DNA from 3 places in the Clostridium acetobutylicum ATCC 824 genome. Region 2 is predicted to be linked to each of the others. Evidence: riboswitches for the same ligand, from Rfam matches in the RefSeq annotation. Region 2 holds a riboswitch; each other region holds the start of a gene.
What was found. A riboswitch is a leader RNA that binds a small molecule or an ion and turns the genes downstream of it on or off. The one in region 2 is predicted to bind thiamine pyrophosphate.
Positions count from the first base shown of each region.

Region 1: another riboswitch for thiamine pyrophosphate. It lies ahead of thiM (hydroxyethylthiazole kinase); the one in region 2 lies ahead of thiT (energy-coupled thiamine transporter ThiT).
Region 3: another riboswitch for thiamine pyrophosphate. It lies ahead of CA_RS07345 (TatD family hydrolase); the one in region 2 lies ahead of thiT (energy-coupled thiamine transporter ThiT).

Region 1 covers NC_003030.1:3,244,252-3,255,222, reverse strand. The annotation lists gene CA_RS15945 (DNA-directed RNA polymerase subunit alpha) at 1-345, shown strand, start outside; gene rplQ (50S ribosomal protein L17) at 367-711, shown strand; gene CA_RS15935 (energy-coupling factor transporter ATPase) at 792-1,637, shown strand; gene CA_RS15930 (energy-coupling factor transporter ATPase) at 1,622-2,482, shown strand; gene CA_RS15925 (energy-coupling factor transporter transmembrane component T family protein) at 2,479-3,282, shown strand; gene truA (tRNA pseudouridine(38-40) synthase TruA) at 3,295-4,029, shown strand; gene rplM (50S ribosomal protein L13) at 4,183-4,617, shown strand; gene rpsI (30S ribosomal protein S9) at 4,643-5,035, shown strand; TPP riboswitch at 5,160-5,266, shown strand; gene thiM (hydroxyethylthiazole kinase) at 5,355-6,176, shown strand; gene thiD (bifunctional hydroxymethylpyrimidine kinase/phosphomethylpyrimidine kinase) at 6,208-6,996, shown strand; gene CA_RS15895 (DUF47 domain-containing protein) at 7,238-7,870, shown strand; gene CA_RS15890 (inorganic phosphate transporter) at 7,863-8,855, shown strand; gene cwlD (N-acetylmuramoyl-L-alanine amidase CwlD) at 9,018-9,713, shown strand; gene CA_RS15880 (fumarate hydratase) at 9,801-10,643, shown strand; gene CA_RS15875 (Fe-S-containing hydro-lyase) at 10,657-10,971, shown strand, end outside.
Region 2 covers NC_003030.1:3,059,690-3,070,660, forward strand. The annotation lists gene folK (2-amino-4-hydroxy-6-hydroxymethyldihydropteridine diphosphokinase) at 1-810, shown strand, start outside; TPP riboswitch at 890-990, shown strand; gene thiT (energy-coupled thiamine transporter ThiT) at 1,092-1,724, shown strand; gene CA_RS15070 (DUF6609 family protein) at 1,776-2,324, opposite strand; gene CA_RS15075 (ABC transporter permease) at 2,440-3,606, opposite strand; gene CA_RS15080 (ABC transporter permease) at 3,608-4,813, opposite strand; gene CA_RS15085 (ABC transporter ATP-binding protein) at 4,825-5,763, opposite strand; gene CA_RS15090 (nitroreductase family protein) at 5,903-6,712, opposite strand; gene CA_RS15095 (winged helix-turn-helix transcriptional regulator) at 6,853-7,191, shown strand; gene CA_RS15100 (GNAT family N-acetyltransferase) at 7,332-7,802, opposite strand; gene CA_RS15105 (alpha/beta fold hydrolase) at 8,005-8,832, opposite strand; gene CA_RS15110 (2-dehydropantoate 2-reductase) at 9,024-9,947, shown strand; gene CA_RS15115 (lipin/Ned1/Smp2 family protein) at 9,997-10,971, opposite strand, start outside.
Region 3 covers NC_003030.1:1,534,007-1,544,977, forward strand. The annotation lists gene CA_RS07305 (Ig-like domain-containing protein) at 1-5, shown strand, start outside; gene purE (5-(carboxyamino)imidazole ribonucleotide mutase) at 293-772, shown strand; gene purC (phosphoribosylaminoimidazolesuccinocarboxamide synthase) at 774-1,481, shown strand; gene purF (amidophosphoribosyltransferase) at 1,586-3,013, shown strand; gene purM (phosphoribosylformylglycinamidine cyclo-ligase) at 3,037-4,035, shown strand; gene purN (phosphoribosylglycinamide formyltransferase) at 4,023-4,637, shown strand; gene purH (bifunctional phosphoribosylaminoimidazolecarboxamide formyltransferase/IMP cyclohydrolase) at 4,690-6,189, shown strand; gene purD (phosphoribosylamine--glycine ligase) at 6,429-7,679, shown strand; TPP riboswitch at 7,767-7,869, shown strand; gene CA_RS07345 (TatD family hydrolase) at 7,924-8,682, shown strand; gene CA_RS07350 (thiamine-binding protein) at 8,679-8,972, shown strand; gene CA_RS07355 (ABC transporter permease) at 8,944-9,696, shown strand; gene CA_RS07360 (ABC transporter substrate-binding protein) at 9,709-10,710, shown strand; gene CA_RS07365 (ABC transporter ATP-binding protein) at 10,670-10,971, shown strand, end outside.

The DNA of each region.
Region 1 (10,971 bases), 180 kb from region 2:
GGTACTATAAGACCAGAAGAAGCAATTAGTTTGGCAGCAAAGATACTTATAGAGCATTTTAAATTATTTATGACTCTTACAGATCATGCAGATGATGTGGAGATAATGGTAGAAAAAGAAGAAGATAAGAAGGAAAAGGTTCTTGAGATGACTATCGAAGAACTTGATCTTTCAGTTAGAAGTTATAATTGCTTAAAGAGAGCAGGAATAAACACTGTTCAAGAATTAACTCAAAGATCCATGGAAGATATGATGAAAGTTAGAAACCTTGGAAGAAAATCTTTAGAAGAAGTTGAACAGAAACTTAAAGCTTTAGGATTATCATTAAAGTTAAATGATGAATAGTTAAAGTAAGGAGGTATAGGCATGGCATCAGGTTATCGTAAATTAGGTCGTCCTACTGACCAAAGAAGAGCAATGCTTAGAAATCTAGTTACTAGTTTTTTAAAGCATGGTAAAATAGAGACTACTGTAACAAGAGCAAAAGAAACTAGAAGTTTAGCAGAAAAAATGATCACTCTTGCAAAGAGAGGAGATTTACATGCTAGAAGACAAGTTCTTAGCTTTGTAACAGAAGAAACAGTTGTTAAAAAATTATTTGATGAAGTTGCTCCAAAGTACAGCGAGAGAAACGGTGGATACACTAGAATCTACAAAATGGGACCAAGAAGAGGCGACGGAGCAGAAATTGTTATACTAGAATTAGTGTAGTTACTAATTTAAAGGGATTAAGCTAGCTTAGTCCCTATTTTAATAAATAAATAAACTGCTTTGCAAGTAGAGGTGTTCGTATGTATAATAAAATGGTGGAATGTAAAAATGTAGTATATCAGTACAAAAATGAAGACGAATCTAAGAATACCACTGCAGTTAATGATGTTACCTTAGAGGTAAATGAAGGAGAATTTTTAGTTATATTAGGAAGAAATGGTTCTGGTAAGTCAACACTTGCTAAACATTTAAATGCCCTTTTGGTGCCTACTGATGGAAAGGTAATAGTTGAAGGGCTTGATACTTCAAATGAAGAAGATGTATGGACCATAAGAAGTAAGACAGGTATGGTATTTCAAAATCCGGACAACCAAATAGTAGCTACAATTGTTGAAGAGGATGTTGCATTTGGACCTGAAAATTTAGGTGTTAAACCATCAGAGATAAGGGAAAGAGTAGATAATGCTCTTAAGAGTGTTGGAATGTATGAGTACAGAAAGCATGAACCTCATTTATTATCTGGTGGTCAAAAGCAAAGGGTAGCTATTGCTGGTGTTTTAGCTATGCATCCTAAATGTATTGTATTTGATGAGTCCACTGCTATGCTTGACCCAAAAGGAAGAGAAGAAGTTGTAAATACTATAATGGATTTAAATAAAAATTCTCATATAACTATAATTTTAATAACACATTATATGGAAGAAGCGATTAATGCAGATAGAATAGTAGTAATGGATAAAGGAAAAGTTATAAAAAGTGGAGTTCCAAGAGAAGTTTTCAAAGATGTAAAGACAATGAAGGAAATAGGACTTGATGTACCTCAAATGACAGAACTTGCATATGAACTAAAAAAAGAAGGTATTAATGTTAAAGATGATATACTTACAATAGATGAGATGGTGAATGAATTATGCCGATTAAAATAGAAAATTTAACATATACTTATATGCCTGGGACACCTTTTGAAAAGAAAGCACTTGATAATGTAAATATTACAATTGAGGATGGTGAATTTGCAGTATTTATAGGTCATACAGGCTCTGGAAAATCAACTTTGATTCAACAGATTAATGGACTTTTAAAACCCACTTCTGGAAGTATTTTTATTGATGATGTGGATATAACGGATAAATCAGTTAAACTTAATGATATAAGAAAAAAGGTTGGACTTGTATTTCAATATCCTGAATATCAGCTCTTTGAGGAGACAATAGAAAAAGATATAGCGTTTGGTCCTAGAAATATGGGATTAAGTGAAGAAGAGGTTTCTACAAGAGTAAAAAAGGCGATGAAAATGGTTGGACTCGAGTATAATGACTTTAAAGATAAATCACCCTTTGAATTAAGTGGTGGTCAGAAAAGAAGAGTTGCTATTGCTGGAGTAGTTGCCATGGAGCCTAAGGTTTTAATACTGGATGAACCGACAGCTGGTCTTGATCCAAAGGGGAGAGATGATATTCTCTATGAAATAAAAAAGCTTCAGAAAGAATATAAGATGACCATAATTCTTGTATCCCATAGCATGGAAGATGTTGCAAAAGTAGCTGATAAGATTTTTGTCATGTATGATTCAAGATGTATATTAAGTGGAAATTTGGATGAGGTTTTCAATGAAATAGATACACTTGAAAAAGTAGGTCTTGCTGTTCCTAAGGTTACTTACCTTGTCAGGAAGCTTAGAGAAAAAGGCTTCGATATATCTAAGGATATATTTACGATTGAAGCAGCAAAAAAGGAAATTCTTAGAGTATTGGAGAGTGCTAAGAGATGATTAAGGATATAACGATAGGACAGTATATACCTGGAAAATCATTCATTCATAAACTGGATCCTAGAACAAAAATTTTACTGTCTCTTGTTTATATAGTTAATTTGTTTTTAATAGATAAATTTAAAGGATATATTTTTATAACAGCTTTTACGCTTTTTATAATTTTTATATCTGGTATTAAAATGAAATATATCTATAAAAGCTTAAAGCCTATATTATTGCTTATAATATTTACTGGGGCATTAAATATCTTTATGACACCAGGAGCTGCGGCACCCTTATTTCATTGGAGCTTTATACATATATACAAGGAAGGGCTCGTTTTAGCAGCATTTATGTCTATAAGATTAATATTTCTCATAATAGGTACGTCTATGCTTACATACACGACCTCACCAATTGAGCTCACAGATGGAATTGAGAAATTGTTGACCCCATTTTCAAAAATAGGACTTCCAGCACATGAATTTGCAATGATGATGACAATAGCTCTCAGATTTATACCTACTTTAATAGATGAAACGGATAAAATAATGAAGGCACAAATGGCAAGAGGTGCAGACATTGATTCTGGAAACATAATAAAGAAAGCCAAAAGTCTTATACCTATACTTGTACCTTTATTTATAAGCTCATTTAGAAGAGCAGATGAGCTTGCAATGGCAATGGAATCAAGATGCTATAGAGGCGGAGAAGGAAGAACAAGAATGAAGCAGTTAAAATTTACCTCACGGGATTGTGTAGCAGTATTTTTCAGTGTAGTTTTAGTTGGAGTTTCAGTTTTAAGCAATTACTTATAAATAGGTGTTATTATGAAAAATGTTAAATTGACATTAGAATATGATGGTACTAACTATTGTGGATGGCAAAAGCAAAAGAATGTTGTTACTGTTCAAGAAGAGGTAGAGAAAATAATAGGTGAAATAACAGGAGAGAAAATTGATGTTATTGGTTGTAGCAGAACTGACTCTGGAGTTCACGCAAAAGCCTATACATGCAATTTTAAGACAAACACAGTTATACCGCCTGAGAAGTTTTATCTCGTACTAAATTCAGTATTGCCAGATGATATAGTAGCTCTCAATTCTGAGGAAGTACCAATGGATTTTCATTCACGTTTTGATAACAAAGGAAAAACTTATAGCTACACCATTTTAAATAGACTACAAAGAGCAGCTATTGACAGAAATTATGTTTATCAATATGGGCATAAATTAAATTGTGATCTTATGCGTGAGGCAACTAAATATATTTTGGGAACTCATGACTTCACATCATTTAAGAGCACGGGCAGTAAAGTTAAGTCTAATATTAGAACCATATATGAAGCCAGAATCGTAGAGGATGAGAATAAAGTAATTTTTTATGTTACGGGTGATGGTTTTTTGTACAATATGGTGAGAATAATAGTAGGAACACTTTTAGAAGTAGGAGAAGAAAAGATAACTCCTCTAAATGTGAAAACTATTGTAGAATCAAAGGATAGGACAAAAGCAGGAAGAGTCGTTCCAGCTAAGGGGTTATGTCTTGAAAAAGTTATGTATTAAATTATATTATAGTGAGCGTGATTATTGACATGACTGCCAGGTTATAGTATAATTTAAATGTTTGTTAAATGATTAAAAGATCCACTAGCCCCGGATCTTAGACATAGAAGAAACTCGTAGAATAGAAACAGATTTGTTGAAGGAGGAAAAACCATGAAATCGTACTTAGCGAAACCACAGGAAATCGAAAGAAAATGGTATGTTATTGATGTTGCAGGTAAGCCACTTGGAAGAGCTGCAAGTCAAATAGCTTCAATTTTAAGAGGAAAAAATAAGCCAATATACACTCCAAATGTTGATACTGGAGATTACGTAATAGTTTTAAATGCAGAAAAAGTTCTTTTAACAGGAAAAAAAGCAGATCAAAAAATGTTTAGACACCATACTTTATATCCAGGTGGATTAAAGGAAATGTCATATAAAGATGCAATTGCTAAGAAAGCTGACTTCGTATTCTATGAAGCAGTTAGAAGAATGCTTCCAAGCGGTGTATTAGGAAGAAAAATGATTAAGAAATTAAAAGTATATAAAGGCGAAGAGCATAATAATGAAGCTCAAAAACCTGAAGTTTTAGAGTTGAAATATTAATTAAACGCCGGAAGGAGGATTTAAAATGGCAAAAGTACAATATATGGGAACAGGAAGAAGAAAAGAAGCAGTAGCTAGAGTTAGACTTGTACCTGGTGAAGGTAAAGTTGTAATAAATAAGAGAAGTGCAGAAGATTATTTTGGACTTGAAACTTTAAGATTTATAGTTAATCAACCTTTAAATCTTACAGGAACTAAAGGAAAATTCGATGTTTTAGTTAATGTACATGGTGGTGGATTCACAGGCCAGGCAGGAGCTATAAGACACGGAATTTCAAGAGCTTTATTAAAGGCTGATGAAACTTTAAAAGGTGAACTTAAAAAAGCAGGATTCTTAACAAGAGATCCAAGAATGAAGGAAAGAAAGAAATACGGTCTTAAAAAGGCAAGAAGAGCACCACAATTCTCAAAGAGATAGTCTATATTACATATGGATTAATAGAAAGCTTACAATTTGTAGTGTTTCAAAAGTTGTGGGAAATGTTAAAAGGATGTTGTTATCACTAGCAGCATCCTTTTATTTAATTAAATAGGTATAACTTAATATTTTTCAGGGGAGCTTGTTTTCAGGCTGAGAGGAAGTAATTGAACTTCGATCCATATACCTGATTTGGATAATGCCAACGTAGGAAATAGGTTACTTGATTTACTGGAGAGAATGCCAAAGGGTATTCTCTTTTTTATTTTAAGGAAAAGTAATTTATATATTAAAAATACAATTTTTGGAGGGATGAAAAATGCTTAAGGAAAGACTTGAAAATGTGAGAGGGACAAATCCTTTGATACATAATATAACAAATTATGTTACTGTTAATGATTGTGCAAATATTCTTCTTGCCTGCGGGGCTTCACCGATTATGGCAGATGATATTGGGGAGGTAGAGGAGATTACATCCATTTGCAGAGGGCTTAATATTAATATAGGTACTCTTAATGAAAATACTATTGAGTCAATGCTTAAAGCTGGAAAAATGGCGAATAAGTTAAAGCATCCAGTTATTTTAGATCCTGTGGGAGTGGGTGCTTCAAAACTTAGACGTCAAACTGCTTTAAAATTGCTTGAGGAGGTTAAATTCACTGTTATTCGTGGAAATATCTCTGAGATAAAGGTACTTGCCTTGGGTCAAGGTATAACTAAAGGTGTAGATGCTGATGTCAATGATAAAGTAAAAGATGATACATTAGATAATGTAATTAATTTTGCTAAAGGATTTTCTAAAAAAACGGGTGCTGTGATTGCAATTACAGGAGCCATTGATATTATAGCTAATGAAAGCAAGGCGTATGTTGTAAGGAATGGTAATCCTAATATGAGTAAAATTACTGGTACAGGTTGCATGTTAAGCGCAATGACAGCAGCATATATAAGTGCGAATGTTGATAGTCCATTAGAAGCAACCTTAGCTTCGGTTTGTGCTATGGGGATTTGTGGAGAGCTTGCATATAACAGACTGTCTAAAAGGGATGGCAATTCTTCTTACAGAAATTATATTATCGATGAAGTTTTTAATTTAGATGGTGATAAATTAGATGATGCTGCAAGGTATGAAAGCTATTAAAATTATGTAAGGAAATGAGGTTTTGAAGTTGATTAAAAAGATATTAACTATTGCGGGTTCAGACTGTAGTGGTGGAGCAGGTATTCAAGCTGACATCAAGACCATTACAGCACATAAAATGTATGCAATGAGTGCCATTACAGCATTAACTGCACAAAATACAACAGGAGTTTATGGAATCATGGAAGCGACTCCAGAATTTGTTGAAAAACAGCTTGAGTGCATATTTACTGATATTTGTCCAGATGCAGTAAAGATAGGGATGGTATCTAGTGGTGAAATCATTAATGTTATAGTAAAAAAGCTTAGGGAATATAAAGCAGAAAATATAGTAATTGATCCTGTTATGGTAGCTACTAGTGGAAGCAAACTATTATCTGATCAAGCTATGGAAAAACTTATAACATGTCTTTTGCCGCTTGGAACTTTAATAACTCCAAATATACCTGAAGCTGAAGTGCTCTGCGGCTTTAAAATTAAAAGTGAACAGGATATGGTAAGAGCAGCAAAGAAAATTTCTGAAAAAATTAATGTAGGAATTTTAATTAAAGGTGGGCACTTAGTGGATAATGCAACTGATTTATTTTATAAAAATGGATATATTGAGTGGTTTAAATTAGAGAAAATAGATAATCCTAATACACATGGAACAGGGTGTACTCTATCGTCGGCTATTGCTTGTAATTTAGCACAGGGCATAAGTATTAGCGAAAGTATTAAAAATGCAAAAGAATATTTGACAGGGGCACTTAGAGCAGGACTTGATTTAGGAAAGGGTTCAGGTCCTCTTGAACATACCTATAAACTAAAAAATTGGTGAAATTCAAAGATTAAAAGGAGAGGTGGTAATTCCACCTTTTTGTTAATTTAGTAATATATATATATAGTGATTACATAAGTAAATAATAGGATGATTATTTTATCTTCTATATTTTATTGCAGTATGATATAATATTATGGGTTATGTTGTTGGTTTATAGGGGTTAAAAATGAGATTAAAGCTTTAGGTTATAATGTTTAAATTACTAAATAAAAAATATAAATATTGTAGGAGGAGTATTATGTTTAGTTTATCCCCAAAAGATGATAAATTTTTTGACCTTTTTATTGAAAACTCAAATACTATCTATGAAACTTCTTTATTATTTAGAGATTATGTAAATAATCCAGAAGATAGCGAGAACAAATTGAAAGTTATAAAAGATATGGAACACAAAGGCGATCATCAGCAGCATAATATTATAAACGAATTAAATAAAACTTTTGTAACCCCATTTGACAGAGAAGATATTTACAGTGTCGCTACACTTATGGATGATATTATTGACCTTATGGAAGCAAGTAGCAGTAGATTTGTAATGTTTGATGTTCATAACACTACAGAAGAAGCTAAATTTCTTGCAGAATTAGTTGTTAAAGCAGCTGAAGAAATTATAACCTTAATGACTGAATTTAAGAACATGAAAAAAAGTAAAAAATTGCAGGAATGTATAGTAAATTTAAATAAAATAGAAGAAGAAGGGGACTTGAATTTCAGAAGAGCAGTAAGAATCTTATTCACAGAATACACTGATCCGAAAGATTTTCTTCATGTAATAAAGTGGAGAGAGATATATCAATATATGGAAAGAACTTTAGATGCATGCGAAACATTAGCTAATGTTATAGAAGGAGTTGCTATGAAGAATGCTTAATTCTGCTGTGCTTATAACAATTATTATTGTAATTTTGGCTATATCATTCGATTTTCTTAATGGTTTTCACGATAGTGCTAACGCTATAGCAACATCAGTTTCAACAAGAGTTTTAAGCATGAAATCTGCAGTTATTATGTCTGCTATTTTGAATTTTTTAGGAGCATTCATGAGTGATAAGGTAGCTAAAACTGTTGGAGATGGTATAATAGATCCTTCTAAAATAGTACCTAGTGTTATAATAGTTGCACTTATTGCAGCGATTATATGGAACTTAATTACATGGTATTTGGGAATACCAAGTAGCTCTTCTCATGCACTTATAGGTGGACTTATTGGTGCAGCAGTAATGTATAAGACTAGCTTTGGTGTTGTAAATTGGATTGGATTCTTTAATAAAATAGTACTTTGGTTATTTTTATCACCTGTAATAGGTTTTGTTGTTGGATATATATTTATGATATTAATTGAGTGGCTATTTCATCGCTCTAAACCCGCATTTGTAAGCAGAGTATTCTCTAAAGCACAAATTGTATCAGCTATGCTTATGGCTTTAAATCATGGTGGAAATGATGCACAAAAATCAATGGGTGTAATAACAATGGCACTTATGAGTTCTGGTCTTCTTAGCTCCTTTACTGTGCCGGCATGGGTTAAAGCAGCATGTGCAATTGCAATGGCATTTGGTACATCCTTTGGAGGCTATAGAATTATAAAAACTATGGGTATGAATATGGCTAAATTAGCGCCTGTAAATGGATTTGCTGCAGAAACAGGTGCAGCCGCTGTAATATTTTCAGCTACCATGTTCCATGCTCCAGTAAGTACAACACAAATAATTTCAACATCAATAATGGGTGTTGCCGCATCTAAAAGAATATCCTCAGTAAGATGGATGGTTGCAAAGGATATTCTTATAGCATGGATTATAACTATGCCAGTATGTGCGGGTATTGCAGCATTATTAGCACTTTTTATAAGATAACTTGATAATATTATAGTACATAGAAGTTAATATCAATCTATGCAATGTTAAATGCATATTAAAATATACGAAACTCCTTAACATTTTAGTTTTAAAGCGAATATTTTTAGTTTTTTTGCCAAAAATATATATAAAATTAAACAGTGTTAAGGAGATAATAGTATGTTAAAAAGAGATAATTTTTTTAAGGTGTTTATAAAAGTTTTCAGCGTTTTTATAGCTGTAACTTTTGTATTTTCAGTAATGCCTAACAATGTAAATGCAAAAACGGGAAAAAAAATTATACTGATAGATCCAGGGCATGGAGGTATTGATGGCGGTGCTAATTTAAAGGATGGTACTTTGGAAAAGGATATAAACCTTGCAATAGGATTAAAACTTAAGAAAAACCTTGAAAAAAAATATAAGGTTGTTATGACAAGAGAAGAAGATAAAGGACTTTATTCCGAAAATACTAGTACCATAAGAAAGAAAAAAGAAGAGGATTTAAATAACAGATGCAAACTTAAGAGTACTTCAAAGTGTGATGTTTTTTTAAGCATTCATCTAAACATGTTTCCGCAGTCGCAGTACAATGGAGCGCAGGTTTGGTATGCTAACAATGATGCAAGTAAAAAACTAGCAGGTATACTTCAGAGTAATTTTAAAGAAAACCTTAATAAAAATAATAAACGAAAAGAAAAGGTTTCAATTAATGATTACAGAGTATTAAGAAATAGCGGAGAAGTTCCGTCTGTTATTATAGAATGTGGATTTCTTTCTAATCCCGATGAAGCTGCTAAGCTCAAAGATGGAGGCTATCAGCAAAAGTTAGCAGATACTATTGAACAATCATTAAATGAATTTTTTAATAAATAGAATATGTACTATTTCAAAATAAAGGCTTGATATGTCTTTATTTTGTTTTATCTTATGGGTATAATAAAATTTGAGAAGGTGTTGTATATGCGAGAAATAGATTCAAAAGTAATAACAGAAGTGGTAAAGAAATTATGCATAGAGACGAACTATTATTTACCACAAGATATAAAAGAAAAAATAAATAAGTATTATGAAGAAGAAGAATGGGATATAGCAAAAGATGTGCTAAATAATATAAAAGAAAATATCGATATATCTTATGACGAAAATGTACCAATATGTCAGGATACTGGTATGGCATGTGTTTTTTTGGATATAGGACAAGAGGTTCATGTAATAGGAGAGTTAATTGAGGACGCTGTAAATGAAGGTGTAAGACAAGGATATAACGAAGGTTATTTAAGAAAGTCGGTAGTTAAAGATCCTTTAAGAAGGGTAAATACCAATGACAATACTCCAGCAATAATACATTATAATATAGTTAAAGGTGATAAAATAAAGGTAACATTAGCACCAAAGGGGTTTGGCTCTGAAAATATGAGTAAAATAAAGATGCTTAAGCCTGCAGAGGGAATTGAAGGTGTAAAAAAATTTATTTTGGATACTGTTGAAGAGGCTGGACCTAATCCATGCCCACCTATGGTGGTTGGAGTTGGCATTGGAGGTACTTTTGAGAAAGCCGCGTTTTTAGCTAAAAAAGCACTTATAAGGCCTATAGATGTACATAATGAAGACGAGTTTTATAAAGAAATAGAAGAAGAAATGCTATACAAAATAAATAAGCTTGGAATAGGACCTCAAGGATTTGGAGGAAGAACTACCGCTATTGGCGTAAATATAGAAACCTATCCAACACATATAGCAGGTCTTCCGGTTGCTGTAAATATTAGTTGTCATGTAACTCGTCATAAAAGCGAAGAAATTTAGGGAGGCTTTTATTATGGAAAAATTAATAACTTCTCCAATTAGACAAGAAGAAATACAAGATTTAAGAGCTGGGGATAGAGTGCTTATAAGTGGATACATTTATACAGCAAGAGATGCAGCGCATAAGAGACTTATAGAACTTCTAAACGAGGGAAAAGATCTTCCTATTGATATTCAAAATCAGATTATATACTATGCTGGGCCAACACCTGCAAAACCAGGGAAGGTAATAGGATCTGCTGGTCCTACAACTAGTGGTAGAATGGATGCATTTGCTCCAAGGCTTCTTGATATGGGTTTAAAGGGCATGATAGGTAAAGGAGCAAGG
Region 2 (10,971 bases):
GAAGATCTTGAAATATTTGCGAACCACGGTGTTCTAGGAGAAGAAAAAGTATTAGGACAAAAATTCTTATTATCTCTATACCTTACTTTAGATTTAAGAAAACCTGGATTGTCAAAAACTTTGAGCGATACAGTAAATTACGCTGAACTCTCTGATAGAGTAGAAGAAGAATTTCAGAGGGAAAATTTCGATTTAATTGAAACTGCTGCTGAAAAAGTAGCCGAGTTTATTTTACTAAATTACGATTTAATTCAATCTGTAAAAGTAATTTTAAAAAAACCTTGGGCTCCTGTAAAAAAACATTTAAAGTATGTTTCTGTAGAAATAGAACGAAGTTGGCATACAGTTTATATAGGCCTTGGATCAAATATTGCAGATAAATCACAAAATTTAAAAGATGCTCTTAAAATTATCGATGACAACTATTTATGCAAAATCACAAAAACTTCTAACTTCTATACTACAAGACCTGTTGGATATCTAAACCAAGATAATTTTTTAAACTGCGCTGCTGAAGTAAAAACTTTAATGACACCAAATGAGCTTATGGACTTTTTCCTTGAAACAGAGAAGTCGCTTAAACGCGAACGAAAAATACATTGGGGTCCTCGAACCATAGATATTGATATTTTACTTTACGATGATTTAGTTACCTATGATCCTCACTGCACAATCCCCCATCCTAGAATGGCAGAAAGACTTTTTGTCATAACTCCATTATGTGATATAAACCCATACTTGGTTCATCCTATATCCAATAAGAGATTAATTAATATAAAGAATGTCTTATCAAAAACACAATCTCTATAAATTCAAAAAGTAAATCTTATGGAACTTAATACCTTAAGATTTACTTTTTCTCATGTATGTACTATAATGAAATAAAAAATATATGTGCTAGGGGTGCCTTTAGGCTGAGAAACAGTTTGTCACGTTAACCCTTAACCTGATCTGGATAATACCAGCGTAGGGAAGCAGTTTGAATTTTGAATTACTTGCTGTAATTTGCAGTTGATCTGTTTTCTACTGTTGATTACAGCTTTTTATTTTTTGTTTACCTTAAATCCACATATAATTTAGGAGGTTTTGTTATGGACAATTTTTCATTCTCTAAAAGTATTAAGACGATATCACAAAGTCCATCCGCTATAGCTACTCTTGTAGGTGTTTTAATATTAATAGCTGTTTTACTAAAGGTAAAAAAAATAAAATTCACTACAAAATTAGTAGCTCAAGTTGGAGTTGTTTTGGCACTTTCAACTGTTCTAAGTTTATTTAAAATATACAAATTACCACAAGGAGGAAGTGTTACTTTAGGAAGCATGGTTCCTATACTACTAATTGCCTTCTTTTATGGTCCTGAAGTAGGATTTTTAACCGGCTTTCTATTTGGAATAATAGATCTTATGCTAGAACCATATCTACTTCATCCGATTCAGGTACTTTTCGATTATCCTCTACCATATATGGCTTTAGGCTTTGCTGGCTATTTTAAAAATAAAAAACTTTTAGGAACTGTTACTGCTGTTTTTATAAGATTTTTATTCCATGTTATATCAGGTGTTGTTTTCTTTGCTAGCAGTGCTCCTAAAGGACAATCTCCTCTTATATATTCTATAGTATATAATGGTTCCTTTTTATCCATTGATTGCATAATTTGTCTTGTGATAATAGCAATAATTCCATTGAAACGTCTATACACCATATCTACCTCAAATAATTAAAACATAATTAAAAGGGACAGTTAATAGTGAATCTGTCCCCTTTGATTTTTACTATGGCTGTCTAAACTTAACCATCAATATTCCAAATGCAATTTTTAATATTCCATCTATAATTCCTATGTAATAAAAACTTATTTCTATATGCATCATTCCATATATAGCATTGACACCTACTAAAAATGCTAATACTAAAAGAAGTTTTCCATGAACTACTGAAAAAGGTACAAAGTGAATAGCAGTTGCTAAAAAAGCTGCAAGCCATATCATTCTAAAATTTTGTTCTCCAAAGTATCTTCCTCCAATAATTCCTGCAGTCACAAACATTACTATTATAGATATGTTTGCCATTTTACTTTGAAAGCTTGAATTTTTTCCGTAAGATAAATATTTTTTTATAAATTCTGTTCTAAATATAATAATCATTCCTAAAGCATATCCTATAGAAAATATACCAGGATTCACACAATTTTCTCCTCCAAACATAGTTCCTAATATTATTATAATACCTATCCAAATAAGCCATACTCCGCAGGGTCCCTTATTTAAAAATTTTATCTCTTCATTTTCCTTATATCCTAATTTATTAAGTATCATTTCCATAATGTTTTCCCCCTTCATTTAACTTCAACCTATGGTTTCATTATACAGAGTATTTCATTATGGTGCCATTGAACTAAGTCATGAGTCTAGTTTTGTAGACATTACTTTTGTCACCCTATTCATTTATTGTTCTTCTAAATTGCGCCGCTCCTATTACAAAGAAAACTAATGCAAAAAGAATTAAAACTGCAATGTGAGGTAAAATACTGTGCACTCCAACGTTTTCAAGAGAAATTTTATTCAGTGCTTCTACTGCCCATTTTTGAGGAGTAAAGTATGCTATCTTCTTCATTACACTTGGAAGATTAGGTATACTATCTAACGGTATAAAACTTCCTCCCACTGCAGAAGTCAAAGTTACTGTAAGTGACACTACAGATGATATATGAGTTTCTCTTTTTGCCCACCTTACAACAACAAGTCCTGCACTTAATACAACCAAGTTAAGTACCGCGAAAATTAGCATTACAGCCATAATGGATTTTCCAAAATATACGTGAAGAAAATTTTTTGTTACAAATACAAGTATGGAAGATTGTATAAATAAAAGTCCAAACATGGCAAGTAATATTGACATCAATATTGACGAATTTTTATTAGGTGTAGACATACTCCTTTTAAGTATTTTTTTCCTTTTAAGTTCATATATATCTGTAACTATATAAATCATTGAATACATCAGAAAATTTATGATTAGATTTGTGGATAATATCCCAGAAAGCGGTCTTGTACTTTCATTGTTTAGATACCTTGAAGTTACCTCTACATACGTGTTTTTCATGTTATCTTTAATTTCTCTATTAAATTTATTTTGGTTTACCTTAATTCCAAACGCTCTTGTTTCACTGAAAGCTTTACTTAAAACCATTTGTTTCCCGATATATGAATTAAATTGATTAAGAACAGCAGTATCAACGTTACTGTTTAAAGCCTTTACAATATTAATTGATGGCTTTTCCCCACTTTTAATATTCTGTGTGAAATTCTTAGGTATAACTACGCAAATTGATGCTGCATTTCTCTTTATTTCCACTTCACCCTCTTTATAAGAAACTTCATGTATAGAAAAATTACTTTTGTCTAATATTTTTAATAATTTCTTTCCTTCTTTTCCTGTATCATTATTTACAACTGCAATATTTATTGTTGTATTTGAACTCACTCCGTTAGAAAAAAAAGCTACCAAGCTAACAACTATAGTTGGAAATAAAATTGTTATAATAAATCCTCTTTTATTCTGAACTAAAATTCTCTTTAGATGTAAAAATGCCATATATATCATATTAGATTCCTCCATAGCACTTGCTTTTTCTAATAGCAACTACTGTTCCTATAACCATTCCAAGTAGCCCAACTAAGAACATTATACTTAAGTTCACAAACACACTTTTGATACTATAACCAAGTGCTATCTTATTATAAGCATCTGTAATCCAATAATTTAGAGTGAGCTTCATATACTTAAATTTTACTGCTGCTTCATCTACATAATAAAATGCTCCTCCAAAAGCTGAATAAAGCATTATAAACGGCATACAAATAGTATTCATAGTTTTAGTTTTCTTAAATATACTCATAAGAAGTGATGCTAATCCTGTCATTGCAAAAGCCTGAAATAAAATTGTTATAAAAACTTCAAATCCTTTACCTCCAAAATTATTTCCAAGCATAAACCTTATACCTACATAAACACATATAAAGACTATAGTAATAACAAAACAAAATACTATTTTCTCAATGAATAGTTGAAAATAATTTACAGTAGTAGACATCATTCTACTCATAGTACCCGTTTTAATCTCCTGCGTCATTATACTTGCCGTAACTAATGTTATAAAAAATCCCGTAAATGCAAGCATTGCACTTGCGTAATACTGTCTTGCAGTTATCTTTTTTTCAAGCTCAAAATTAGTTGTCGTTGAATAGTTGTCTGTACTTAATTTAGCAACTCTAACCAATAATCTAGGCATTACTTCTTCTAATCTTTTCTTATCATTGGTATTTTCTTTTAAGGTTTTTGCCACTGCACTGTTATTATTTAAAACATCTAAGTAGGAATTTATAATCTCGTACACCACTTCAGTTTTTTCTCCCGCTATTGGTGATTTTATCATTTCTATGTTAGTTTTTTTGTTTTCATCAATTCTATCTGAAAAGTTCTCTGGAATTATTATTGCAGCGCTTACACTTCCATCCTCAATTTTAGCTTGTATACTTTTAAAGTTGTCTATATATTTTACATCTATAAAACTTTTAACTCTTGAATTTTTAAAAACCATCTCTAATTTCTTTGCATAAATTCCCTTATCCTTATTTAAGATAACAACTTTGATCTTGGGTAACTTTACTTCTGGATTTACCTGATTCTTATATATAGCTCCATATAAAATAGATAAAGCTATAGGAAAAATTAAAAGTGTAAATATGTATAGTTTTATGCCTGATAAAAACTTCTTTAAATCCTTAATAAATAGTGCTTTAAATACCATAATCAATCCCCCTAATCTCTTAACCTCTTACCTGTTAAGCTCAAAAACACATCTTCAAGACTAGGAGAATTCACCTTTATATTTTTTATCTTAACTTCCATTTTGATTAATTCTTCAATTACAGCATTTAAGCTATCACCTGAATTCTTTATGACAATATCAAGCTCCCTTGAAGAATACTTTACCCTTCTTACACCTTCAATGCTTTTTAATCGTATGTCCATTTCTTCTTCATAGCCTTCAACAAATATTCTAGCATTTTCTTCATCATTAACCATTTTCTTTATGTCTTCCTTTTGTCCAATAGTTATTATTTTACCTTCATCCATTATTGCAAGCTTATCACATAAATGTTCTGCTTCCTCCATATAATGAGTAGTGTAAATAATAGTAGTTTTAAACTTTTTATTTAACTCCTTTGTATACTCAAGTATATGATTTCTTGATTGAGGATCTATTCCCACCGTAGGTTCATCCATTATTATTAGCCTCGGATGATGCATTACAGCTGCCGCTATATTCAACCTTCTTTTCATACCACCTGAATAATTTTTAACCTTATCCCTTATTTTATCTTGAAGTCCAGATGCCTCTATTACTTCTTTTATTCTATCTTTAAGAAGTGCTCCTTTAAGTTTGTACATACTTCCCCAAAACTTTAAATTATCCATGCCAGAAAGCTCCTCATAAAGACATATATCCTGTGGAACAAGTCCAATACAAGCTTTTGCTTTTATCTTTTCTTTATCTATATCATTTCCATCTATACTTATAGTTCCTTTATCCTTTTTTATTAGCCCACAAATCATTGATATAAGAGTTGATTTTCCAGCCCCATTGGGCCCTAAAAGTCCAAATATTTCTCCCTCTTCTATACTTAGAGTTACATTATCAATTGCTAATTTATCATTATATCTTTTAGTTACATCGTTTATTTCTAAAATATCCATGACCCATATCTCTCCTTTATTTTATAAATTCATTATACAGGGATTTATGTTTAATCACCATTGAATTAGGTAATGAATTTTATAGAAAAAGCATTACTTTTGTCATGGATATAAAATTAAACTTCTACAAATTCTATATTTATTTAATAAAACTTACCTTAAGCTCATTTCTATCTACAAGTCTTTTATATTTGTACTTAGGATACCCCACCATTACAGCTCCTGTTATTACCATATTTTCTTGAAGTTTAAACAAATCAATAAGAGGCTCATAATTATCAAAAGCACACATTTCAAATAATCCAGCAAAACAGCTTCCTAAACCTAGTGCTGTAGCAAAAAGCTCCATATACGAAAATGAGAAAATTGTATTCTCTCTTCCATTTTTAAATTCCTTAGGTGCAACTCCTAAAATAAGCGTTGGCGCATCTCTTAGTATTTTATCAATTCCTTTTTCTCTATAGTCCTTAACTTGTTTAGGAAAACTCCAGTGTGAAGGGTTATCTATTTGTGCCTCCATCCAATCTATTACAAACTCCGTTGCTTTTTTAAGTATTTTCTTATCCTTCACAACAATATATGATATATTCTGGCTATTACTGGCTGATGGGGCAAAATGCGCAATATTAACTAGCTTAACTAATTTATCATCTTCTACAGGCACGTTTTTATAGCACCTAATTGATCTTCTTGATCTTAAAAATAACTCAGCCAGTTTTTCATCTATTACTGGAAATTCCTTTAATTCTTCTTGTTTTGAAATAGAAGTTTTTACATTATCAATAGCTCCACTAGGACATACTGCTACACATTGTCCACATTCTATACAATTTGTTCCTTTAAGTTCTTTAGGTCCATCTTCTTCCATACCTAAAACTATTGATGGACATACCGCTGCACAAATTCCACACTTCTTGCACTTTAGCCTATCTACTTTAATTAACTCCATATAATTCATCCTTTCTTGTATAACCAAATTACTTACGCTATAATAATAGGCATTAATGCAATATTTAACAAGTACGCACTTTAAAGTAGTATAGTTACCACTTACATACTACAGAAAATTTTCTTTTGGAGGATAATACAATGATTAAATATAATGACACAGAATATCAATGTTCCATGGAGCTTACCTTAGACATTATAGGTGGAAAATGGAAGGTTCTAATTCTTTGGCACTTAGGTAAAGGAACCTTAAGATTTGGAGAGCTAATGAAAACTCTTCCTAAAATAACTCAAAAAATGTTAACTCAACAGCTCAGATCCTTAGAAGAAACAGGATTAATAAATAGATTTGTATATGCTTCCGTGCCACCTAAAGTAGAGTACTCTCTTACTGATACAGGAAAAAGCCTTCTTCCTATCCTAGAAAACCTTCGTCAATGGGCTCTTGATTACATAGAAAAAAATAAGGCTATACTTTAATATAATGTTTAAATATAGCCTATAAAAATTGAACATGTTCTCTTAATTTATATAAATTTCACAATTAATTAAAACAGTCTGTAATTGATTTTCACACTTACTTTTTCAATTACAGACTGTTTTGCTTTCTAATTATTTGATTACAACTCCTTTATGTACCAAACATCACATGCGTAGTGATCTGTTTCAATTAAAGGCTTTTCTAATTTCTTAAATCCATTTTTAACATAGAATTTATTAGCCGCAGTCATATTAGAAAAGGTTTCAAGATAGCATTTGTCATAGTATTTTTTTGCAAAATCCAAAGCTAGACCTAGCAAATCTTTTGCAATTCCAGTTCCCCTTGCTTCCTTGTATGAATACATCTTTTGAAGTTCACATACATTCTCAGCCCCATTTAGAGGTCCTATGCCACAGCCCGCTATTATCTTACCTTCTTCCTCAACAACCCAATACTTAGATTTTTTATCTTGATATATCTCATAAAAACGGCCCAAATCAGGATCTGTCCATGCGCAACCCGGCTTATCAGCACCAAACTCTATTAAACAAGTCCTTATAAGTGTTTCAACCTGCTCATTATCCTTCTTCTCTATCTCTCTTATTAACATAGCATGTCCTCCTATCGTTGTATATTTCTACTACCTTTGATTTAATTTTATTTTAAACACATATAATTTGATACCCCACGATTTCCCTTCATAAATTATATATCAAAACAATATTATTGTGTAGCTTAGTTTTCTTTACTTTCACATAATACTAAAATCTCAATAACTTATTAATACAAAACTTTCCTAAAAAAATAAATTCTTAATAATCTTTTTCTCTGTAAGTTCTTGAAATCCACTCCTTACCAAGTAGATTAAATATGTCTTCCTGCTCTATTTGAAGATTATGCCCTGCCATATCAAGTACTGCAAAGGTCGCTCTAGGATAGTTATCTAGTATATTCCATGCATCCTTGTATCCAACACTAGCATCTTGCTTTCCTAGCAACATTAGTGTAGGCTTATCAAATTTTTGTGGAAGCTTATCCACATCAAAAGAAAATCCATACCCCTCCCTCTGTAATCTCTCTAAAAAATCTTGATTTCCTAGTTTAATTCCAGACATTACCTCTTCCTTAAATCTAAGGTAAATCTTCTCATTTTGCACTACTGACATTGAACTAAACTCCTCTGCCTCCTCTTTATTGAGTTTAGACATTAATTTCTCATCATAAGCTAAAATAACATGTTCAGGTACTGTCCTCTTATTAAAGTCCGGTATTATAGCAGGACAAATAAGAAAAAGACCATTAACCTTTTCTCTAATCTTATAAACTACTCCTCTTGATAAATATCCTCCATAAGATTCTCCTACAAGTAAAAAATTTTCTCCCTTTGTAACCTTCATTATGAATTCCAGTATTATATCAAGCATATTATCAGAAGTTTTAATTGAATCCGAACTAGTTGACTTGCCCATGCCAGGAAGATCCACATATATTCTTTTATATCTACTCTCATCTGAAAATAGGTTTTCCATACATCCAAACATTATTGTATGATCCACAGAATAGCCGTGTAATATAATAATGGGCTCTCCTTCTCCTATAATATTATAATTTAAGACTACATCCTTTATATTAAGTTTCATATTCCCTCTCCTTAATATCACTTTGTTATTATTCAAAGCTTATTATAGCATATAATACAAAATATTTTTTTGTATCATATAAATTTAAAAATATTCTGTAGATATTATTAATAAAAAGTCAATTTTACTTAATTTCTGTAATATATTAAAATTAAAATCATTAAGTTATTTTTATATAAGGAGTGTATGTTATGAAAGTTGCAGTAATTGGCGCTGGTGCTATGGGCGGACTTTATGGCGCTTATTTATCACGTAAAAATGATGTCTATATGATTGATATTAATGAAAAAGTAGTTAAATCAATAAATGAAAATGGTTTAATTATATATGAGAGAGAAAATAATAAAAAAGAAAAATTCTTAGTATCTGCCTTTACAGATTCTTCAAACTTAGGTCCTATGGATTTAGTTATTATATTTGTAAAAAACCTTTACACAACATCTGCCTTAAAGAATAATCTAAACTTATTCAGCGATTCCACACTAGTAATTACACTTCAAAATGGTGCTGGAAACGATAGAGATTTAGAAAAGTTTATAAAAAAAGAAAATATACTTATTGGAACAACAGAACACAGCTGTTCAATTTTAGAGACAGGAGAAGTCTCTCACAACCAAGAAGGAATTACAAATATAGGCATGCTTGTTTACAATGATAATATAATAAAACGTATATCAGATGAGTTTAAAGCTTGCTCCTTAAAGACCGAGGTTTACCAAAACATTCAGGAAATTATTTGGAGCAAATTATTTATTAATATGGCTCTAAATTCTACAACAGCAATTTTAAATTGTAAGGTTGGATATCTTGAGAAAAGTAAAGATGCAAGCGAAATTGTACAGAGCATACTATCTGAAGCTGTTGATGTTGCTATTGCTGACGGGACTTTCTTTAATAAAAAAGAGGTAATTGATAAAGTTCAAAAATGTATTCGTGAGGATCTTCCTAACGCAATTACTTCTATGAATCAAGATGTTTCTAATAAAAGGTTAACTGAAATCGATCATATAAATGGTGCAGTGGCAAATTTAGCAAAGCTTTATAAAATACCAACTCCATATAATGATTGTATTATCCACATTATCCATGCACTAGAAGGCTTATATAATATATAATTCATATATAAAAGGTGATGCTTTATAAACATTGCATCACCTTATTATTCTAATTTCCAGATAATTGTTTCAAGTAATCCGTATAGCTTACTATTGAAACTGATCCATCTATTCCTCTATTCTTTCCAATTGTAAATATGTTACTCTTAGCAATTCCAATATTAGAATATGCCTCTACATCTGTTTTTTCATTTCCAAAACCATAATCAAACTCTATACCTTGGCTTTTGAGCTGATTCAAATAACCTGCTTTAAAGCTCTCTGCCTCTTCACCAAGAAGTACGTCCCCTCCAGTATATGTATGAAGTAACCCCATAGGGAATCCATTTTTCCAAAGCCAAGTTTGACTTTCCTCAGATAACCAATACGGCCTTGCTGTTAGGTATAATATTCCATATCCTTTAGAAGCATAATACTTAACTACATTATCTACATCTGGATACATTTTAGCCACATAATTTGAATTAAAAAATTCACCTGCATATTGTTTTACATCTTCAAAATCAGTAGTTGTCAATGTACCATCCATATCAAAAACAACATATTTCTTAGTATTGTCCAATACTTGAATATACATATTTGCAGAAGTTCCGTCTCCTTCTACATAAAGTTTAATCAAGTGCATTCCATAGCTTAGCTTCATATTATTAGGTATATTATATTTTATATGTCCATTAGTGTCTGTAACTGCTCGTCCTATTTTGTTCCATGATGGCGAACTTGAATCTAAAGAATATTCGTATATTGAAACCCACTCATTAGCTAATTTAACTCTGACATCTCCATATAAAAAATCACCTTCGATAACTTGAGGTTGATTTTTTGTATATATCTCATCGTAGCCATTATGATGAGGATGATGCTTAGTTACAATTTCTCTATTTATCCAACTATTAAATTCAGTTGGGCTTGGCTTTACAAATTCATCATCTTTAAAATCAAAATACCTTAAGGCTGAAGTATCTCTATCATTTACTGATAAAGCAAGTATCTTATTACCTCCTACAAAAATTAATGATATTAG
Region 3 (10,971 bases), 1.5 Mb from region 2:
AGTAGCTTTTAGAGAATAAATAAAAGAGATATGCATAAAGATTACAAAAGTCTTTATAGTATGTCTCTTTTTTATATAAGAAATTAGGTTTAACATCAAATTAAAGGTTATCCAAATATAAACATAATAACACGAACATTAATTAAATAAAAGCTTTATTTTACAGTGACAATACGAACATTATAAAAATAAAATGGTATAATGTTATTGACTTGTGAAAAATATTATGCTAACATAAAGTTACATTGACGAAGAAAATTCATAAATCAAATTCTAAGTAGGAGGCAGTTCAATGAAAGTTGCTATTATATTTGGAAGCAAATCAGACACTGAAAAAATGAAGGGTGCAGCTACTGCGCTTAAAGAATTTGGAGTTGAATACAAAGCTTATGTATTATCGGCTCACAGAGTACCAGAAAAATTAAGTGAAGTTATTAAGAGCCTTGAAAATGATGGATTTGAATGCATAATTGCAGGTGCTGGTCTAGCAGCTCACCTTCCAGGAGTTATAGCTTCTCAAACTACACTTCCAGTTATAGGAGTTCCTATAAATGCGGCAATTGACGGACTTGATTCTTTGTTTTCAATAGTTCAAATGCCCAAAAACATACCGGTTGCAACCGTAGGTATCAACAATAGTTATAATGCAGGAATGCTTGCAGCCCAAATACTTTCGATTAAATATCCTGAAATTAAAGAAAAGCTTGTTAAATTCAGACAAGAAATGAAAGAGAATTTTATAAAGGATAATGAAGAAGGAGTGCAATTATAAAATGGAAAAAAAAGAAATGATGTATGAAGGAAAAGCTAAGAAGGTATATTCTACAGAGGACCCAGAAAAGGTTGTTATATATTATAAAGATGATGCTACAGCATTTAATGGAGAAAAAAAAGGACAAATAGAGGATAAGGGAGTTCTTAATAATAACATAACTTCAATGCTTTTTGAATTGTTAGAAAAACACGGTGTTAAAACTCATTTTGAAAAGAAATTAAGCGATAGAGAACAGCTTTGTAAGAAGGTTGAGATAGTACCTCTTGAAGTAATAGTTAGAAATGTGGCAGCAGGAAGTATGGCAAAAAGACTTGGACTTGAAGAAGGCTATGAGCTTAAGACAACAGTTTTTGAATTATCTTATAAAGATGATGCTTTGGGAGATCCTCTTATAAATGATACTCACGCTGTTGCTATAGGAGCAACTACTTTTGAAGAATTAGATAAAATCTATGCTGCAACTAAGACAGTAAATGATGTACTTAAAGAGTTCTTCCATAAGCAAGGAATAAAGTTAATAGATTTTAAAATTGAATTTGGAAGATATAATGGTGAAGTTTTACTTGCTGATGAAATATCACCGGACACTTGCAGATTATGGGATGAAAAAACAAATGAAAAATTAGATAAAGATAGATTTAGAAGAGATATGGGTAATGTAAAAGAAGCCTATGTTGAAATACTTAATAGAATAACAGGAAAATAACTATTTTATCAGGCTATTGTGCTAAGTAGAGTACTATAGCCTATATTTAACCTACTGCAATTTAAATTATTTATCTTTAAAAAAGTAAAGAGAAGGAGATAGGTATGATAAAAGAACAGTGCGCAGCTGAAAATGAAGATATGGATAAGTTCAAAGAAGAATGCGGTGTATTTGGAATTTTTTCAAATAAAGATATAGATGCTTCTAGACTAACTTACTACGGTTTATATGCTCTTCAACACAGGGGACAGGAGAGTGCAGGCATTGCTGTATCCAATGGAAAAGAACTTTGTGTTTATAAAAATATGGGGCTTGTAGCAGATGTGTTCAATCCTGAAATTATAGATTCATTGGTTGGAAGCTCTGCCATAGGTCATGTTAGATACTCGACAACAGGTGGAAGTAATGCAAACAATGCTCAGCCTATAATGAGTAATTTTAAATTAGGGTCTATTGCTATTGCTCATAATGGTAACCTAGTTAATGCTGATGTTATAAGAGAACTTCTACAGGATGGCGGCACTATGTTCCAAACTTCCATTGATACTGAAGTTATCTTGAATCTTATAGCTAGAGCTGCTAAAAAGGGAATAGAGAAAGCAGTTGTGGATGCAATTCAAGCAATCAAAGGTTCATACGCTATTGTAATTCTCACAAAGGATAAATTAATAGGAGTTAGAGATCCAAATGGTATAAGACCACTTTGTATTGGGAAAATTGATGATAGCTATATAATTTGTTCTGAAAGTTGTGCACTGGATACTGTAGGTGCTGAGTTTGTTAGAGATGTAAATCCTGGAGAAATAGTAATAGTTGATAAGGACGGACTTAGAAGTATAAATTTTGCAGAAAAAACAAAGTGCGAAACCTGTGCTTTTGAATATATTTATTTTGCTAGACCTGACAGTGTAATAGATGGAATAGATGTAAATAAATCAAGAGAACTTGCTGGAGAACAATTATTTAAGGATTCTCCTGTAGAGGCAGACATAGTAATTGGAGTACCTGATTCAGGAATACCAGCGGCAATTGGTTACGCTAGAGCTTCTGGGATACCGTATACTTTGGGGCTGATAAAAAATAAATACATAGGTAGAACCTTTATAGCTCCAACACAGGAACTTAGGGAAAAAGCTGTATCTGTTAAGCTGAATCCTGTGAAGTCAATAATAGAGGGAAAAAGAGTTGTTTTAATAGATGACTCCATAGTTAGAGGAACTACAAGCAAGAGACTTGTGGATATTATACGTAAAGCTGGAGCAAAAGAAGTACATTTTAGGGTGTCTTCACCTATAGTAAAATTTCCATGCTACTTTGGAATAGATACTCCTTATAGAAAAGACCTCATTGGTGCACATAAAACAGTTGAAGAAATAAGAGATTTTATAGGAGCAGATAGTTTGGGATATTTAAGTATAGACGCTCTTTTAAAAACCCTTGGAAAAGATAAAAAATTTTGTCTTGGATGCTTTAATGGTGTATATCCAGTGTCAGCACCAGTTGAGGCTGATAAGGATAGACTTGAAACTTAAAATTTTTGAAAGGTTGTGTACAAATGGTAACATATAAGGATAGTGGAGTAAATATTGAAGAAGGATACAAATCTGTAAAGCTTATGAAAGATTATGCGTCTAAAACCTTTATTCCAGGAGTTATAAATAATCTTGGAAGCTTTGCTGGAATGTTTGAAATAGGAAGCGGATATAAGAATCCAGTTTTAGTATCTGGAACAGATGGTGTTGGTACAAAGCTTGCAGTTGCATTTGCTACTAAAAAATATGATACTGTTGGAATAGACTGTACAGCTATGTGTGTTAATGATATTTTATGCCATGGTGCAAAGCCAGTGTTTTTCTTAGATTATATAGCCTGTGGTAAGCTTGAAGCAGAAGTTGCATCGGATTTAGTTAAGGGAGTTTCTGAAGGCTGTAGCCAGGCAGGTTGTGCTCTTATTGGTGGAGAAACAGCAGAAATGCCAGGCTTCTATAAAGAAGGAGAATATGATTTAGCTGGTTTTGCAGTTGGACTTGTAGATAAGGATAAAATAATTGATGGAAGTAAAATAGAAGATGGAAATGTACTTATTGGTATAGCATCTTCTGGAATACACAGCAATGGATATTCACTTGTAAGGAAGCTAATAACTGATTTTAATGAAGAATTTAATGGAAAGAAGATAGGAGAAGTTTTACTAACTCCTACAAAAATATATGTAAAACCTGTATTGAAGGTATTAGAAAGCTTTGATGTAAAGGGTATGGCTCATATAACTGGGGGCGGTTTTTATGAGAATATACCAAGAATGTTCAAAGGAGACTTCACAGCAGTTATAAATAAGGAAAGTCTTGAGATTCCAGAAATATTTAAGCATATAATGTCACTTGGGGTAGATGAAAATCACGCGTTTAATACGTTTAACATGGGTATTGGTTTTGTCATTTGTGCTGCAAAGGAAGATAAAGATGGAATAATAGCATCACTTAAAGAATCTGGAGAAAAGGCATATGAAATTGGATACGTAAAAGCTGGAGGTAGTGGAGTATGTATAAAATAGCTGTTCTCGTGTCAGGGGGCGGAACAGACCTTCAATCTATAATTGATGCCATTGAAGAAGGATATATAAAAAATTGTATAATCGAGGCTGTCATAAGCGATAAAAAAGGGGCTTTTGCAATAGAAAGAGCAAAGAAACATGGTATAAAAAGTTATACCTTTGATAGAAAAGAATATAAGGGAACTGTATGTGATGAGGTATTAAAATTGCTTTATAAAAAGGTGGATTTAATAGTCCTTGCGGGTTTTCTTTCAATACTAAAAGGTGATTTGCTAAATAAATTTAAAAATAGGATAATAAATATACATCCTTCCCTTATACCAGCGTTTTGTGGAAATGGAATGTATGGCATGAAGGTTCATGAAAAAGCTATAGAGTACGGAGTTAAAATTTCAGGTTGTACTGTTCATTTTGTAGATGAAGGAACAGACAGTGGACCGATAATTCTTCAAAGTGCGGTAGAGGTTCTCGCAACTGATACACCAGATACACTTCAAAAAAGAGTTTTAGAGGCAGAACATAAGCTTCTTCCGGAGGCAGTAAAGGTATTATCAGAAGGAAAAGTTCAAATAGAAGGAAGACATGTAAAAGTTATTAAATAAGGAAAGGAAGTGAAGTTATTTTAGCTTTTTCTTAAAAGTTAAAATACTTATTATGATAAAAAGAGCACTTATAAGCGTATTTAATAAAAATGGGATTTTAAAGCTAGCAAAATTTTTAAATGAAAAAGGTGTAGAAATACTTTCAACAGGTGGAACCTATAAGCATCTTAAGGAAAATGGTATTCCCGTAATAGAGGTTTCAGAGGTTACAGGTTTTGATGAAATACTTGATGGAAGAGTAAAAACACTTCATCCTAAAATACATGGTGGAATTCTAGCAATAAGAGATAATAAAGAACATATGGACACTATAAAGAATAAAGGAATAACACCAATTGATATGGTAGTTGTTAATTTGTATCCTTTCTTTGACAAGGTTAAAGAGAACATAAGCTTTGAAGAGAAAGTTGAATTTATAGATATCGGTGGTCCAACTATGATAAGAGCAGCTGCTAAAAATTTTCAAGATGTTGTTGTATTAACAGATGTAAATGATTATGATGATGTAATAGATCAAATTGAAAAAACCGGGGAAGTAGCTTATAATACAAAGAAAAGATTAGCTGGTAAGGTATTTAATTTAATGTCGGCTTATGATGGTGCAATCAGTAGATTCCTTCTTGAAGATGAATATCCTGAGTACTTAGCCGTACCTTACAAAAAGAAAATGGATTTAAGATATGGAGAAAACCCTCATCAAACAGCAGCTTTTTATGAGGCAGCTTTTGGAGATGGAGCAATGAAGGGTTTTGAACAACTTAATGGAAAAGAACTTTCTTATAATAACATAAAAGATATGGATATAGCTTGGAAAGTTGTAAATGAATTCGATGAAACTGTATGCTGTGCTTTAAAACACAATAGTCCATGCGGCGTTGCTATTGGAGAAAATCCTTTAGATGCTTATAAAAAAGCTTTTGAGTGTGATGATACTTCGATTTTTGGAGGGATAGTTGCTTTAAATAAAGTTATAGATAAGCCTGCAGCAGAAGAAATGGTTAAAATATTCCTTGAAATAGTTATAGCACCTGACTTTACAGCGGATGCACTTGAAGTTTTAAAATCTAAGAAAAACCTTAGAGTAATAAAAGCTAATGAAAAACCTTCAGATAATTTCGAGCTTGCAAAGGTAGATGGTGCAATGCTTGTTCAAAGTGCAGATAACAAACTTACTGAAAAAATGGAAGTAGTTACAGATAAGAAACCAACAGATGAAGAAATGAGAGATATGATTTTTGGAATGAAGGTAGTAAAATACGTAAAATCCAATGCTATAGTTGTTGTTAAAAATGGAGCAGCAGTTGGAATTGGAGGAGGTCAAGTAAACAGAATTTGGCCAGCTAAGGATGCTATGGAGAGAGGAAAAGGAGCAGCAGTTCTTGCATCAGACGCATTTTTCCCATTTGGCGATATAGTAGAAGAGGCACATAAAAATGGAATTAAAGCTATAATTCAACCTGGTGGTTCTATAAGAGATCAGGAATCCATTGATGGCTGCAATAAATATGGAATTTCAATGGTTATGACAGGTATAAGACATTTTAAACATTAGTCTATAAGTTATAGAATTTCCTTTTAAAATGCTTGTAAATTCAATTTAAGAGGAAATTCTAAGTATGAAAAATAGATTAATTAAGTTAGTTTTAACATCTGTTTTTCATATAGTAAACATAATAAAGTGGCAAGTGATAAAGGGTGAGCTGTAGAAATCAATCCACTATAGCTTATCACTTGAAACTTGTCATTTTTAATAGTGTACATATCATTAAATTTATTATTTGGAGGTTTGTTATGAAGATTTTACTCATAGGTTCAGGGGGAAGAGAGCATGCTATGGCATGGAAAATGGCACAAAATAAAAGTGTTGAGAGAATATATTGTGCACCTGGAAATGGTGGAACAGCTAAAGAAAATAAATGTGAGAATGTGAACTTAGAGAAAACAGAAGAGCTTATAGAATTTGCTAGTAAAAATAATATAGACTTAACAGTAGTAGGTCCAGAAGCTCCTCTTGTAGATGGAATAGTTAATGAGTTTAAGGAAAAGGGACTTAAAATATTTGGGCCTGGCAAGGTAGGGGCACAGCTTGAGGGAAGCAAGTCTTTTTCTAAGGACTTTATGAAAAAATATAATGTAAAAACAGCTGAATATGCGGTTTTTGAAAATTCTGAGGAATCTCTAGAATATTTAAAAAAATGTACTTATCCTATAGTTATAAAGGCGGATGGATTAGCAGCAGGTAAAGGCGTTGTAATCTGTGAGGATTATAAATTAGCGGAAGAGACTATAAAAGCTTTTATGGTTAAAGATGTGTTTAAAGGATCGGGGAAAAAGGTTGTAATTGAAGAATATCTAGAAGGTGTAGAAGCATCAATTTTATCAATTACAGATGGAAAAGCAATAATTCCTTTTGTATCCTCAAAGGATCACAAACAGATTTTTGATGGTAACAAAGGGCCAAATACAGGTGGTATGGGAGCTATATCTCCAAATCCATATTGTACTGAAGAAGTACTTAAAAGCTTTGAAGAAGAAATTCTAAAGCCTACTTTAATTGGAATTCAAGAAGAGAGAATGGACTTTACTGGAATAATATTTTTTGGGCTTATGATAACTAAAAAGGGTGTGTATCTTCTTGAGTACAATGTAAGACTTGGAGATCCAGAAACACAAGTAGTTTTATATCTTATGAAAAGCGACTTTGTTGACTTAATAAATGCAGCAATGGATAAAAAACTTTCTGATTTTGATATAGAGTGGTACGATGGAAATGCATGCTGTGTTGTAGCAGCTTCAAAAGGATATCCTAAAAATTATAGTACTGGTTATGAAATAAGTGGAATAGATGATGCAGGGGATAAAGTATTTTGTGCAGGTGTTAAATTAGAGAATGGAGTTTACAAGACATCTGGTGGAAGAGTTCTATGCGCTTCAGCTAGAGGAATTACTTTAGATGAGGCTATAAAAAAAGCTTACACAGATATAGAAAGAATTAAATTCGACGGTATTTACTATAGAAAAGATATTGGTAAATCTAAATAAAGAAGAAAATATACATAAAATTAAAAAACTATTTACATTTGAAAAAATAAGTGGTAGCATAAATATGTTATTAAAATTTCATATGTATTTTAGTGCTAGGGGTGCCTTTTGGCTGAGAGAAGTTAAAAAACTTTAACCCTTTGAACCTGATTCGGTTAATTCTGACGAAGGAAAGCTTTTTAAATGATTACTTAAAGCACTATATTCGTAGTGCTTTTATTTTTTTCAAAATTAAGGAGAAGGAATGTTTATAGATGCGCATAACCATTTGGATTTTTTTGAGGAACAAGAAAAATTAAATAAGGCTTTGGACATTATAAAAAATGACAATATAATAACGCTTGGATGTTCTATGGACACTAAAAGCTACAAGTTTACAAAGAGTCTAGCTTTGAAAAATAAAAACATTATTCCTTGTTTTGGTATTCATCCTTCTAGAGCTCATGAAAACTTTAAGAATCTTGAATGTTTTGATGAGTATATAAGAGAGAGCAAAATAATAGGAGAAATAGGCCTTGATTACGTATGGGTTAAGGAAAAAGAAAAATATCCTCATATGAAAAGGGTGTTCACTTATTTTCTAGAAGAAGCTAAAAAGTACAATAAAATAACTAATATACATACGAAGGGTGCAGAAAGTGAAATATATAACTATATAAAGAAGTATGAACTTAAAACACCTATAATTCACTGGTATAGTGGTGATAAGGACACTCTAAAAAAGCTTTTAGACTATGGCTGCTATTTTACTATAAGTGTGGACATTGGATATTCTAAGCTCTCAAAGGAAATTGTTCAGCTGCTTCCGATAGATAAAATTTTAACAGAAACAGATGGTCCAACCTCACTTGAATGGGTTAATGGAGATTATGGGTACCCAAACGTTATCAAAAATGTAGTAAAGGAAATCTCTAAAATAAAAAATATTCAGGAGGAGGAAGTAAAAGGCGTTATAGAAAATAATTTTAAAACACTAATAAGGAAAGAGGGAATAACGTTATGAAACCAGTTGTTAATGTGAGTTTGCAGGTACTCCCTGTTGTTGAGGAAAAAAGACTTTATGAGGTAGTTGACAAGGTAATAGAGTACATAAAGGCTTCAGGTGTAAAATATATAATTGGACCTATGGAAACTACTATGGAGGGTGATTTAGATACACTTCTTGAAATAGTAAAAAAAGCACAGGAAATTTGTGTTAAAGAGGGCTCAGAAAGAGTTGCATCCGTTGTAAAGATTGATTATAAAGCTGAAGGCGTGACTATGAATGAAAAAGTGGGAAAATATAAAGAATAAAGTATATCCTGTGGCTGCTCTAATTGCTGTAATTATATTATGGCAGCTTATAGTGGATTTTAGAAAAATACCTGAGTATGTAATCCCATCACCTAAGGATATATGCTTAACATTAATTAGTGAATTCGGTACTATAATGCAAAATACAAAGGTGACAATTTATGAATCTCTTGTAGGTTTTTTTATTGCTATAATTTTCGCTTTTATACTTGCTATTATAATGGATAGTTTTCAGATTGTTAGAAAAGCACTTTATCCAATCATTGTTATATCACAAACTATACCAACTATAGCTATTGCACCACTATTTATAATATGGTTTGGTTTTGGACCGCTTCCTAAGATAATAGTTGTTGTGATAACATGTTTTTTTCCTATAGTAATAAGTCTTATAGATGGTTTTGAAAAGATTGACAAGGATTATATAAATTTGTTTAGGAGCATGAAGGCATCTAGAATTCAGATTTTTTATCATTTAAAACTTCCTTCTGCTATGGTAAATTTGTTTTCTGGGATTAAAATAGCCTGCACCTACATGATTATGGCAGCAGTAATAGGTGAATGGTTAGGAGGAGATGGAGGAATAGGCGTTTATATGGTAAGGGCTAAAAATGCCTATGCACTTGATAAGGTATTTGCCTCAATTGTTGTTATTGTAATTATAAGTATAGTATTAATATATATTGTAGATTTCATTGGAAAAAGAATAATTCATTGGAAATAAGGAGAGATTCAGGTGAAAAAGAAAAAAATATTATCATTAATATCAGCGGTTATTATGACATCAGCGATTATAACGGGATGTACATCTAATGGAAGTTCAAGCAGTAATAAATTGGATAAGACAACTGTAATATTAGATTGGACGCCAAATACAAACCATACGGGAATGTATGTTGCATTAGATAAAGGCTACTATAAAGAAGAGGGTCTGGATGTGAAAATTCAGCAGCCTTCAAGCGGAAGTGTTACAGACCTTATTGCAACTAATAAGGGGGATTTTGGAGTAAGCTATCAGGAGGATGTAACTTATGCGTTAACTGGTAAAACTCCACTTCCAATTAAGACCATTGCAGCTGTTTTACAGCATAATACTTCTGGTTTTGCAGCACCTAAAAGCAAAAATATTAAATCAATTAAAGATGCAGAAGGAAAAGTTTATGGAGGATGGGGTTCACCTTCAGAAGAAGCAGTAATCAAAGCTATCATGGAGAAAAATGGTGCAGATTTTAGTAAACTAAAAATAGTTAATATAGGAAACGATGATTATTTTGCAGCTACGAAAAAGAATGTTGATTTTGCGTGGATATTTGAAGGTTGGACAGGAATTGAAGCTAAGTTAAAAGGTATTGATTTAGATTATGTGGCAGTTAAAGATTTAGATCCTGCTCTTGATTACTATACACCTGTAATAATAACAAATAATAAAATATTAAAGGAAAATCCAGCTAAGGCTAAAAAATTCATGCTTGCTACTAAAAAAGGATATCAATATGCTGCTAAGCATCCTGAAGAAAGTGCAAAAATACTAAGAAAATATGCGCCTGAGATAGATGAAAAATTGGCAGTAGAGAGTCAAAAATATATGGCAACACATTATGCAGATGATATGTCAAAATGGGGAGAAATGAAATCTAGTGTTTGGAAGAACTATGCTGATTTTCTAAAGAGTAAGGGTCTTATAAAGAAGGAGCTAAATGTTAAAGATGCATTCACAAATGAATTCTTATCAAAATAATTTTGGTAAGCTTGTTATAGATATTAAAAATGTAACAAAAAGCTTTGATGAAGAAACTGTACTAAAAGATGTTTCTCTTAATGTAAAGTCAGGAGAGTTCGTTTCGATTTTAGGACCTAGTGGCTGCGGAAAGAGTACGTTATTTAATATAATAACCGCTCTTACAGATGCTGATAGTGGTGAAGTTAAGGTTTCGGGTGATATAGGCTATATGCAGCAAAAGGATTTATTACTTCCTTGGAAAACAGTTATTGATAATGT